DNA from 4 places in the Kitasatospora sp. CM 4170 genome. Region 2 is predicted to be linked to each of the others. Evidence: riboswitches for the same ligand, from Rfam matches in the RefSeq annotation. Region 2 holds a riboswitch; each other region holds the start of a gene.
The links. A riboswitch is a leader RNA that binds a small molecule or an ion and turns the genes downstream of it on or off. The one in region 2 is predicted to bind cobalamin.
Positions count from the first base shown of each region.

Region 1: linked by a shared signal. The riboswitch ahead of RMN57_RS24620 (FecCD family ABC transporter permease) and the one ahead of metE (5-methyltetrahydropteroyltriglutamate--homocysteine S-methyltransferase) in region 2 are both predicted to bind cobalamin.
Region 3: linked by a shared signal. The riboswitch ahead of RMN57_RS24475 (ribonucleoside-diphosphate reductase subunit alpha) and the one ahead of metE (5-methyltetrahydropteroyltriglutamate--homocysteine S-methyltransferase) in region 2 are both predicted to bind cobalamin.
Region 4: linked by a shared signal. The riboswitch ahead of RMN57_RS27620 (cobalamin biosynthesis protein) and the one ahead of metE (5-methyltetrahydropteroyltriglutamate--homocysteine S-methyltransferase) in region 2 are both predicted to bind cobalamin.

Region 1 covers NZ_CP134877.1:5,743,364-5,745,553, reverse strand. Annotated here, with positions in the region: gene sodX (nickel-type superoxide dismutase maturation protease) at 1-415, opposite strand, end outside; gene sodN (superoxide dismutase, Ni) at 602-997, shown strand; cobalamin riboswitch at 1,101-1,220, shown strand; gene RMN57_RS24620 (FecCD family ABC transporter permease) at 1,324-2,190, shown strand, end outside.
Region 2 covers NZ_CP134877.1:387,061-389,250, forward strand. Annotated here, with positions in the region: gene metE (5-methyltetrahydropteroyltriglutamate--homocysteine S-methyltransferase) at 1-1,195, opposite strand, end outside; cobalamin riboswitch at 1,350-1,575, opposite strand; gene RMN57_RS01630 (SpoIIE family protein phosphatase) at 1,923-2,190, shown strand, end outside.
Region 3 covers NZ_CP134877.1:5,708,610-5,710,799, forward strand. Annotated here, with positions in the region: gene RMN57_RS24475 (ribonucleoside-diphosphate reductase subunit alpha) at 1-1,303, opposite strand, end outside; cobalamin riboswitch at 1,492-1,634, opposite strand; gene RMN57_RS24480 (glycosyltransferase family 39 protein) at 1,699-2,190, opposite strand, start outside.
Region 4 covers NZ_CP134877.1:6,476,996-6,479,185, forward strand. Annotated here, with positions in the region: gene RMN57_RS27620 (cobalamin biosynthesis protein) at 1-894, opposite strand, end outside; cobalamin riboswitch at 990-1,123, opposite strand; gene RMN57_RS27625 (transcriptional regulator) at 1,384-2,097, shown strand.

The DNA of each region.
Region 1 (2,190 bases), 5.4 Mb from region 2:
CGCCGCAGCGGCGGGCCAGGCCCGGCACCCGGGCGAGCGGGCCGGAGAGCAGCAGACGCTCCAGCCCCCGGCCCGGCGCCAGCCAGGCCGGCCGCGGCCGCAGCCGCAGCAGCACCCGGCCGAGCACGAGCTCGTCCGGGACGGCGCCGTAGCTGCGGCTGTCGCTGTCGATCGGCCGGTTGTCGGAGAGCAGCCACCAGCCCTTGGCCCGGCGCTCGGCCGCCCGCTTCACCACCAGCAGGTCCTGCTGGAACGGGTGGCGGAAGACCACCACCGCGCCCGGCCGGATCCGCGCGCCGTAGCGGACCAGCAGCTGGTCGCCCTCGCGCAGGGTCGGCACCATCGAGGGGCCCGCCACGTCGATCAGTCCGAACGGCGCGCCACCCCCCGGGGTGCCGCCCTCCGGTTCCGCCATCCGCGCCACGACTCCTCCTCCCGGCCGGCCGCGTCCAAGTCTGCCGCACCGGCGGCCTCCCGGCCGGTGTCCGGATTGGCCCGGTTCCGACTCCGCCTTTTGACCGAGGCCCACCGCCCGATCGCGAAACCCACGGGCCGGAAGGGTAATCTCGGGCGCGGGAAGACGATCTAAGGAAGGACTCCCATGTTCTCTCGTCTGTTTGCACCTCGCGCCACCGCCCACGCCCACTGCGACCTCCCCTGCGGCGTGTACGACCCGGCGCAGGCCCGGATCGAGGCCGAGTCGGTCAAGGCCACCCAGGAGAAGTACCAGGCCAACGAGGACCCGCACTTCCGCGCCCGCGCCATCATCATCAAGGAGCAGCGCGCCGAGGCCGTCAAGCACCACATCTCGGTGCTGTGGAGCGACTACTTCAAGGCCCCGCACTTCGAGAAGTACCCGCAGCTGCACCAGCTGATCAACGACACCCTGAAGGCCGCCTCGGCCACCAAGGCGTCGACCGACCCGGCCACCGGCCAGGCCCTGCTCGACCTGATCGCCGAGGTCGACAAGATCTTCTGGGAGACCAAGCAGGCCTGATCCCCGATCAGCCCGCACCGACCGCCCCCGTCCGGCCCGCCGGACGGGGGCGGTCGCGTTCTCCGCGGGCCCGGCGCACCCGGTAAGGGTCAAAGGGCCTGATCACTTGTTATGCTGCCAGGGTGCCCCGCGGGGGAAGCCGGTGCGAATCCGGCGCTGACCCGCAACGGTAAGCGGTGCCCCGTGCCCCGCGAGCCCGATCGCCCCGGGGTGCCGACCTCCCGACAACTCGCCGCGGACTGCGAGGGGATGGCGCCCCGGCACGCCTGCGGCCCGGGCGCGATCGCCCGTCGCCGGCCGCGGCCAGAGGCGAAGGCGCGCCACCCGTGACCACCGCAGCGACCGCACCGCCCCCGACGGCGCCCACGCCCGTGCCCGCAGCGGCCCGCCGCCTGCCCACCGGCCCGCTGGCCGCCGGCCTGGCGTCGGCGCTGCTGCTCTCGCTGGTCTGCGGGGTGGCCCTGGGCTCCACCGGACTCGGCTGGTCGCACGTGCTGCGCTTGCTGGGAGCCGGACTGACGGGCGGTCGGCTGCCGGCCGAGGAGGCCGCCGCGTACGCCATCGTCTGGGAGATCCGGCTGCCGCGCACCGTGCTGGCCGCCGTGGTCGGCGCCGGGCTCGCGGCCACCGGGGTCGCCGTGCAGGCGATGGTCCGCAACGCGCTCGCCGACCCGTTCGTCCTCGGCATCTCCTCCGGCGCCGCGGTCGGCGCCAACGCGGTGCTCCTGCTCGGCGCCTTCGCCTCGCTCGGGGTCTGGGCGATCTCGGTCTCCGCGTTCGGCGCGGCGCTGCTCGCCATGGTGCTGGTGTACGCCGCCGCACGGACCGCGGCCGGTCTCACCCCGCTGCGGCTGGTCCTCACCGGCACGGCGATGTCCTACGGCTTCTCGGCGGTGACGGCGCTGATGGTGTTCGCGGCCGCGCGCGGCGAGGCGGCCCGCAGCGCCATGATGTGGCTGCTCGGCAGCCTCGGCGGGGCGACCTGGGGCTCGGTTCCGATCGCCGCCGCCACCGTGCTGGCCGGCCTCGCCCACCTGGCCTGCGCCGCCGGGCGGCTGGACGCGCTGGCGATGGGCGACGAGACCGCCGCCTCGCTCGGCGTGGACGGCGACCGGCTGCGCCGGGAACTGTTCGCCGTGACCGCGGCCGTCACCGGCACCGTGGTGGCGGTCAGCGGCGCGATCGGCTTCGTC
Region 2 (2,190 bases):
AGGTGGCGCGGGAGGCCAGGTCGGCGCGGTTGGCGGCGAGTTCGGCGGTGATCGCGCCGGTGCCCTCCCGCAGGCCGCGGGCCAGCAGGGCGACCTCGGCGGCCTTCTGCTCGGCGAAGGCGAGCCAGCGGGCGATCTGCGGATCGACGTCGCGTTCCAGGCCGGCGTCGATCGGCACGTGCAGCAGGGAGCAGGACGGCGCGACGTCGACCCGCCCGGCGAGCCCGAGCAGGGTCGCCAAGGTGGCCAGCGACTTCTCCAGGTCGTTGATCCAGATGTTGCGCCCGTCGACCACACCGGCCACCAGCCGCTTGCCGGGCAGGCCCCCGGCGGCGGCGAGGTCGTCGAGGTTGGCGGCGCCCGGTCCGGTGAAGTCCAGCGCCAGGCCTTCGACCGGGGCCTTGGCGAGCACCGGCAGGGCTTCGCCGAGGCGGTCGAAGTAGCTCGCCACCAGCAGCTTCGGCCGGTCGGCCAGGCCGCCCAGCTCGCGGTAGGCGCGAGCGGCGGCGTTCAGCTCCGCCGGGGTGCGGTCCTGCACCAGCGCGGGCTCGTCCAGCTGCACCCAGGCGGCGCCCGCCGCCCGCAGGTGGGCGAGCAGTTCGGCGTAGACGGGCAGCAGCCGGTCCAGCAGGGTGATCGGCAGGAAGTCCTCGGCCACCCCGGGAGCGGGCTTGGCCAGCAGCAGATAGGTCACCGGGCCGACCAGCACCGGCCGGGCGGCGTGGCCGAGGACGAGGGCCTCGCGCAGCTCGGCGACCGCCTTGGCCGGGTTCGCGGCGAACACCGTGTCGGGGCCCAACTCGGGCACGAGGTAGTGGTAGTTGGTGTCGAACCACTTCGTCATTTCGAGCGGCGCGACGTCCTGGGTGCCGCGTGCCATGGCGAAGTAGCCGTCCAGCGGGTCGGCGTCGACGGCGGCCCGGTGCCGGGCCGGGATCGCGCCCACGGCGACCGTCGCGTCGAGCACGTGGTCGTAGAGCGAGAAGTCGCCGGTCGGGACCTCCCGGACCCCCGCCTCGCCGAGCTGCGCCCAGTTCTCCCGGCGCAGGTCGGAGGCGGTGGCCAGCAGCGCCCCGGCGGTGACCGCGCCCTTCCAGTAGCCCTCGATGGCCTTCTTCAGTTCCCGGCCCCGGCCCTGGCGGGGGTATCCGTACACGGTGGCCACGGTCGCCGCGGCTGCGGACTTCGCTGTCAAGGGACTCTCCTTCGCGAGCCTGGTTCCTCTGGTGCCGGTGACGGCACGAAGGCGCGAAGGGATGACGGACCGGGCGGACGCCCCGCACCCGGGTGCTGCTCCGCCTGTCTGCACGCCGACCCGCCCACGAGGTCACCGGATGGCCGTGCGCGAACGGTCGCGCACGGGCAGTGGCAGGTCTTCGGACTCGCGGGCACGGCCACCCTGGTACCAGGGCGGACACCTACTGGCCGTCGCTTCCCAGACCCGACCCGGGCCCAGTGCGTATGACGGCGGTCGTTCCCGCTCACCGCTGCGGGGCAGTCCCGGATTCCCACCGGGTTCCCTCTTGCGACGCGCCTGCCTGGCGGGCAGGGCGAACCAGCTGCACGGCCAGCTTAGGGGCAGGACGGCGGGCACCGACCAGTGAATCGCTCAAATCGTCCGGATGCTGAGACGCGCCCTGCGACCTCCTCGGCGTCGACGACCGGCCGCGGCGGCGGCCGGGGCGGCGGGAGCCCGGCTCGTCCTCGGACGTGCACGGGTGCGGGCCAGGTGGCAGCGTGGGAAGGAGTCTCGGGTGTGCGGGGACGGCCCAGGTGCAGCGAGAGGCCAGCCAGTGCGGCGAAAGGACAGCCAGGCCCTCGGCGGCGAGGACAAGGGCGAGGCGGCGAGGCGCCGCTCGCCGTGGCGTGGGCTGCCCTCCCGGCTGAGGGTGCGCAGCGTCGCCGGGCAGGTGTTCCTGTGGATGCTGATCGTCGTGGTGCTGCTGATCGGGGCCGCGCTCACAGCGCTCATCCTCCAGGCGCGCAACAACAGTACGAACGGGGCCGAGCAGCGCACGCGCGCCGCGGCGGTCACCCTGGCGCAGGTCCCGATGGTGGTGACGGCGCTGGGCAGCCCCGACCCGACGGCGACGCTGCAGCCGCTGGCCGAGGACGTCAGGAAGAGCGGCGGCTTCGACTACGTCGTGATCTTCAGTCGGGAGGGCATCGCCTACACGGCGCCCAATCCCG
Region 3 (2,190 bases), 5.3 Mb from region 2:
CCGTGCACAGGTTGGACGAGTGGACCGTCCGGCCCGGCAGCGCGGTCTGGTTGGCGGCGCGGTTGGAGGCGTCCTTGAAGGTCATCCAGCCGTTGCCGGTCTGCGCCAGGGTGCGCATCATCCGGGCGTAGAGGGTCTGCGCGGGGATGGTGCGGACGGCCTTGCCGGCCAGCTCGGCCTTGCGGTAGGCCTCGTCGAAGTCCTCGCCCCAGAGGTCGACCAGCTCCGGCACGTCGGCCGGGGAGAACAGCGACCAGTCCTCGTTCGCGTTGACCCGGCGCATGAACTCGTCCGGGATCCAGTGCGCCAGGTTCAGGTTGTGGGTCCGGCGCGCCTCCTCACCGGTGTTGTCGCGCAGCTCCAGGAACTCCTCGATGTCCGCGTGCCAGGTCTCCAGGTAGACGCAGGCCGCGCCCTTGCGACGGCCGCCCTGGTTGACGGCGGCGACCGAGGAGTCGAGGGTGCGCAGGAACGGGACGATGCCGTTGGACTTGCCGTTGGTGCCCCGGATCAGGCTGCCGCGCGAGCGGATCCGCGAGTAGGAGAGGCCGATGCCGCCGGCGTGCTTGGAGAGGCGGGCGATCTGGGCGTACCGGGAGTAGATCGAGTCCAGGTTGTCGAGCGGCGAGTCCAGCAGGTAGCAGCTCGACATCTGCGGGTGCCGGGTGCCCGAGTTGAAGAGGGTCGGCGAGGAGGTCAGGTACTCCAGCCGGCTCATCAGGCGGTACAGCTCGGCCACCTCGCGCACCGACTGCTCGTTGTCGCCGACCGCCAGGCCACAGGCGACGCGGAGCAGGAAGTGCTGCGGGGTCTCGACGACCTTGCGGGTGATCGGGTGGCGCAGCAGGTAGCGGGACTGCACGGTGCGCAGGCCGAAGTACTCGAAGCGGTCGTCGCCCTGCGGGTCGATCAGGCCGTCGAGGACGGCGGCGTGCTTCGCCACGAGGGCGGCGGTGGTGTCGCCGATCAGACCCTCGGCGTGGCCGACCGCGATCGAGGTGGAGAAGGAGACCACGCCCTGGGTCGCGGCCTCGTCGACGATCTCCAGCGCGAGCAGCCGGGCGGCCAGCTTCGAGTACTGCGGGTCCTCGGCGATCATCGACGCTGCGGCGTCCACGGCCAGCCCGCGCAGCTCGGCGAAGTCCGAGCCGGCGTGGCGGCCGCGCAGCGCGGCGGCGGCGACATGGCCGGGGTCCACCTGCGGAAGGTCGGCGCTGCGGTCGGTCAGCACCCGCAGCAGAGCGCCGCCCGGGTCGGTGACCGTCGGGTCGGCGGTGGCGGAGCTGGTCCCCTGGGTGGGCAGGGTGGCTGAGGCAGCGGTGGTCAAGGCGCTCTCTCCTGGCGGCGATCGGCGGCGGTGGATCGAATCACCGGGCCGTTCGGGGCAGGGGAGCACGGCGCGGCAGCCGGACGGCGTCGCGCGACGGTGTCATCCCCGGCCCGCCCGCGAGGCCCGGAAGTACTGCTGGTGCTGAAGGCCTCTGCGGGGAGGTCGACCGGCACACCGTCGGCAGGTACTCGGACTCGCGGGCTCTGCATGGGAGCCGCCCGCACACCGCTGCGGGGCAGTCCCGGATTCCCACCGGGTTCCCCTGCGTCGACAGCAGGGACGAGCATACATCTAGTGGCGGCTGAGTATGACGGCCCCATATGTAGTGGCGGGCGTGTCGCGGGGCCCGAGTTGCGGGCCCGTCGCGCTCAGTACCGGAGGAACACTTTGTACGTGCCGGAATCGCCGGTCGGGGAGCTGAACTGAGCGATCAGGCGGTAGTGCCCGCCGGCCCCGAGAGCGTCCGCGAGAGCCCGGTTCATGGCGCTCGGCGCGGTGCTGTCGAGGACGACCAGGTTGAACCAGCCGTCCCGGACGGCGGTGACCGTGCCGTCGTCGCCGCGGTGCACCACGCCGGCCCGGTCCTGGTACTCGGTGCCCCGGCGGGCCGAGAACCACTGGTCGGGCTTGCTGACGCTGCCCAGGTAGTACTCCGGCAGCCCCTCCACCTCGGTGAGGTAGCGGCCGCCGTGCGGCTGGGCGTGCAGGCGCAGCACGCTGAGCAGCCGGCCGGAGTCGGGGCCGTCCTGGTACCGCAGGGACGCCTGCTCCAGCCCGAGGGCGAGCAGCACCACCCACGCCAGGATGCCCAGCTGGGGGTTGCGGAAGTGCGCGCCGACCAGCCTGGTGATGCCCACGCC
Region 4 (2,190 bases), 6.1 Mb from region 2:
CGCGCCCACCCGCCGGGAGAGCAGACAGGCCCGTTCGATGTCGTCCACCCCGACCGGCCGCAGCTCCGCACCCAGCACCGGCCGGTGCTCGACCCGGTCGCCGTAGTGGAGGGTCCCGCCGAGGCGGACGCCGAGGGCGCCGGCGAAGGCCGCCTCGGCCTGGCCCGCGTTGGGGCTGGGGTGCGCGGAGCCGTCCCGGCGCCAGACCCGCCAGGCGGTCCGGGGCTCGGGGGAGGCGGCCACCGTGAGCAGCGCGGTCAGCCGGGCGCCCGGCCAGCCGGCCACGTCGTCCAGCCGGGCCGAGGCCCAGCCGAAGCGGGTGTGCCGCGGCGAGCGGTGGCCGACCATCGCGTCCAGGGTGTTGACGGCGCGGAAGGCCAGCAGTCCGGGCGTGCCCGCGACGGCGCCCCAGACCAGCGCGTTCACCACGGCGTCGGCGGTGTTCTCGGCGACCGACTCGACCACCGCGCGGGCCACCTGCTGCCCGTCCAGCGCGCTCGGGTCGCGCCCGCACAGGTGCGGCAGCCGGGCCCGGGCCGCCGTCAGGTCGCCCGCGGCGAGCGAGCGGCCGATGGTGCGGGCCTCCCGGGTGAGCGAGGTGCCGCCGAGCACCGTCCAGGTGGCGGCGGCGGCCAGCGCGGCCCGCCCGGCCGGACGCCGGCCCAGCAGGCGTTCGGCGGCCACCGCTCCGGCCGCGACGGCGCCCACGCAGAGTGCGGTGTAGGCGGCGCCGACGGCCCGGTCGTCGCGCCAGATCCGGCGCTCCAGGCGGCCGGCCGCGCTGCCGAAGAGCGCCACCGGGTGGCCGCGGCGCGGGTCGGCGAACCGGGCGTCGGCGAGGCTGCCGGCGGCGGCGCCCAGGGCGAAGGCGGCGGCGCGGGTCAGCGGGCGCACGGCAGGCAGCAGAGGTCTCGGTGGGGCTGGGCAGCCTGCATCGCGTGCGTGTCCTCACTCAGGGTCCGCGCCCTGGATCGACGTACCGGGGGCGAGAGTCTCCTGGCTTCCGGGTCGAACGCACGCCCGCGCCTTCCAGCGGCTTCTGACGGCTCGCCGTGGCAAGTGTGTCGGACGTGCTCCCCGGTGACAGTGGCGGGACCGCGCCGGACTCGCACCGGCTTCCTCTGCATGCCTCCGTATTGGCTGAAGGATCCCATCACGCGGCCGAACCGCGAGTCAACCAAGGTCGCGGAGGGGTTGGTCACACGGCAGCACGCCGCCCCGCCCCGGTCTTCACCGTTCCCGACCACGTCGCTATCTCCGATCATGACTGCCGCAGGGGCATGACAGGCTGTGGGATCGTCCATCCGTCTGGAGGTACCTCCAGTCCCGCTTCGTGCGTTCGGCGGCTGGGGTGCCGATGGACCAAACCCCTACGGTCGGCGCATGCGACGCAGACAGCCACCCGCCCTGCCGCCGGTGCCCTTCTCCCCGGCGGCCGCCCGCGCGCACCGCGCCGGCCTCGGCCTGACCCCCGAGCAGGTCGCCGAGGGGATGGCCGCGCACGGGGTCCGGCTGCTGCCCGCCCACGTGCTCGGCTGGGAGAGCGGCGAGCTGCTCCCGACCGAGGAGGAGTTCATCGCCCTGGCCCGGGCGCTCTGGTGCCCGCCCGCCCAGCTGATGGGCGTCCGTCCGGCCCGGCTGCGGGACTTCCGGGTGGCCCGGGAGCTCGGCCAGGAGGCGGCGGCCCACCGGATCGGCCTCGCGCTGCGGCACTACCAGCAGGCCGAGGCGGCCGACCGCTGGGACGGCGACGAGGCGCAGACCCACGCGCTCGCCCAGGTGCTCGGGCTGCGGTTGCGCGAGCTGGTCGCGGTGACGGGCCGTCGCGAGGAGCTGGACCAGCGGCTGAAGCAGTGCGTGGACGGGCGCTGGCAGGCGCACGTCCGTGCGATCGGCCGGATCGTGCCGGTGCACGAGGAGGACCTCGCCGCCGTGCTGACCGTGCTGCAGAACGAGTACCAGGTCTCCTCGCACTGGGGCGCCGGCAGCTGGGGCTCGCCGGCCCCGGCGGCCGCGGCCGCCGGCACCCGGGAGCAGCCGGTCGGCGAGCGGTTCTGGGAGCTGCTCGCGCGGCGGCAGACCGACATCCCGGTCTGACCGCCGGACCCTGACCGGCCGTCCTGCTCGGCCGCGCTGCCGGCCGACCCGCCCTGCCCGGGCCGCTCGCCGCCCCGGTGTGACCCGGACGGC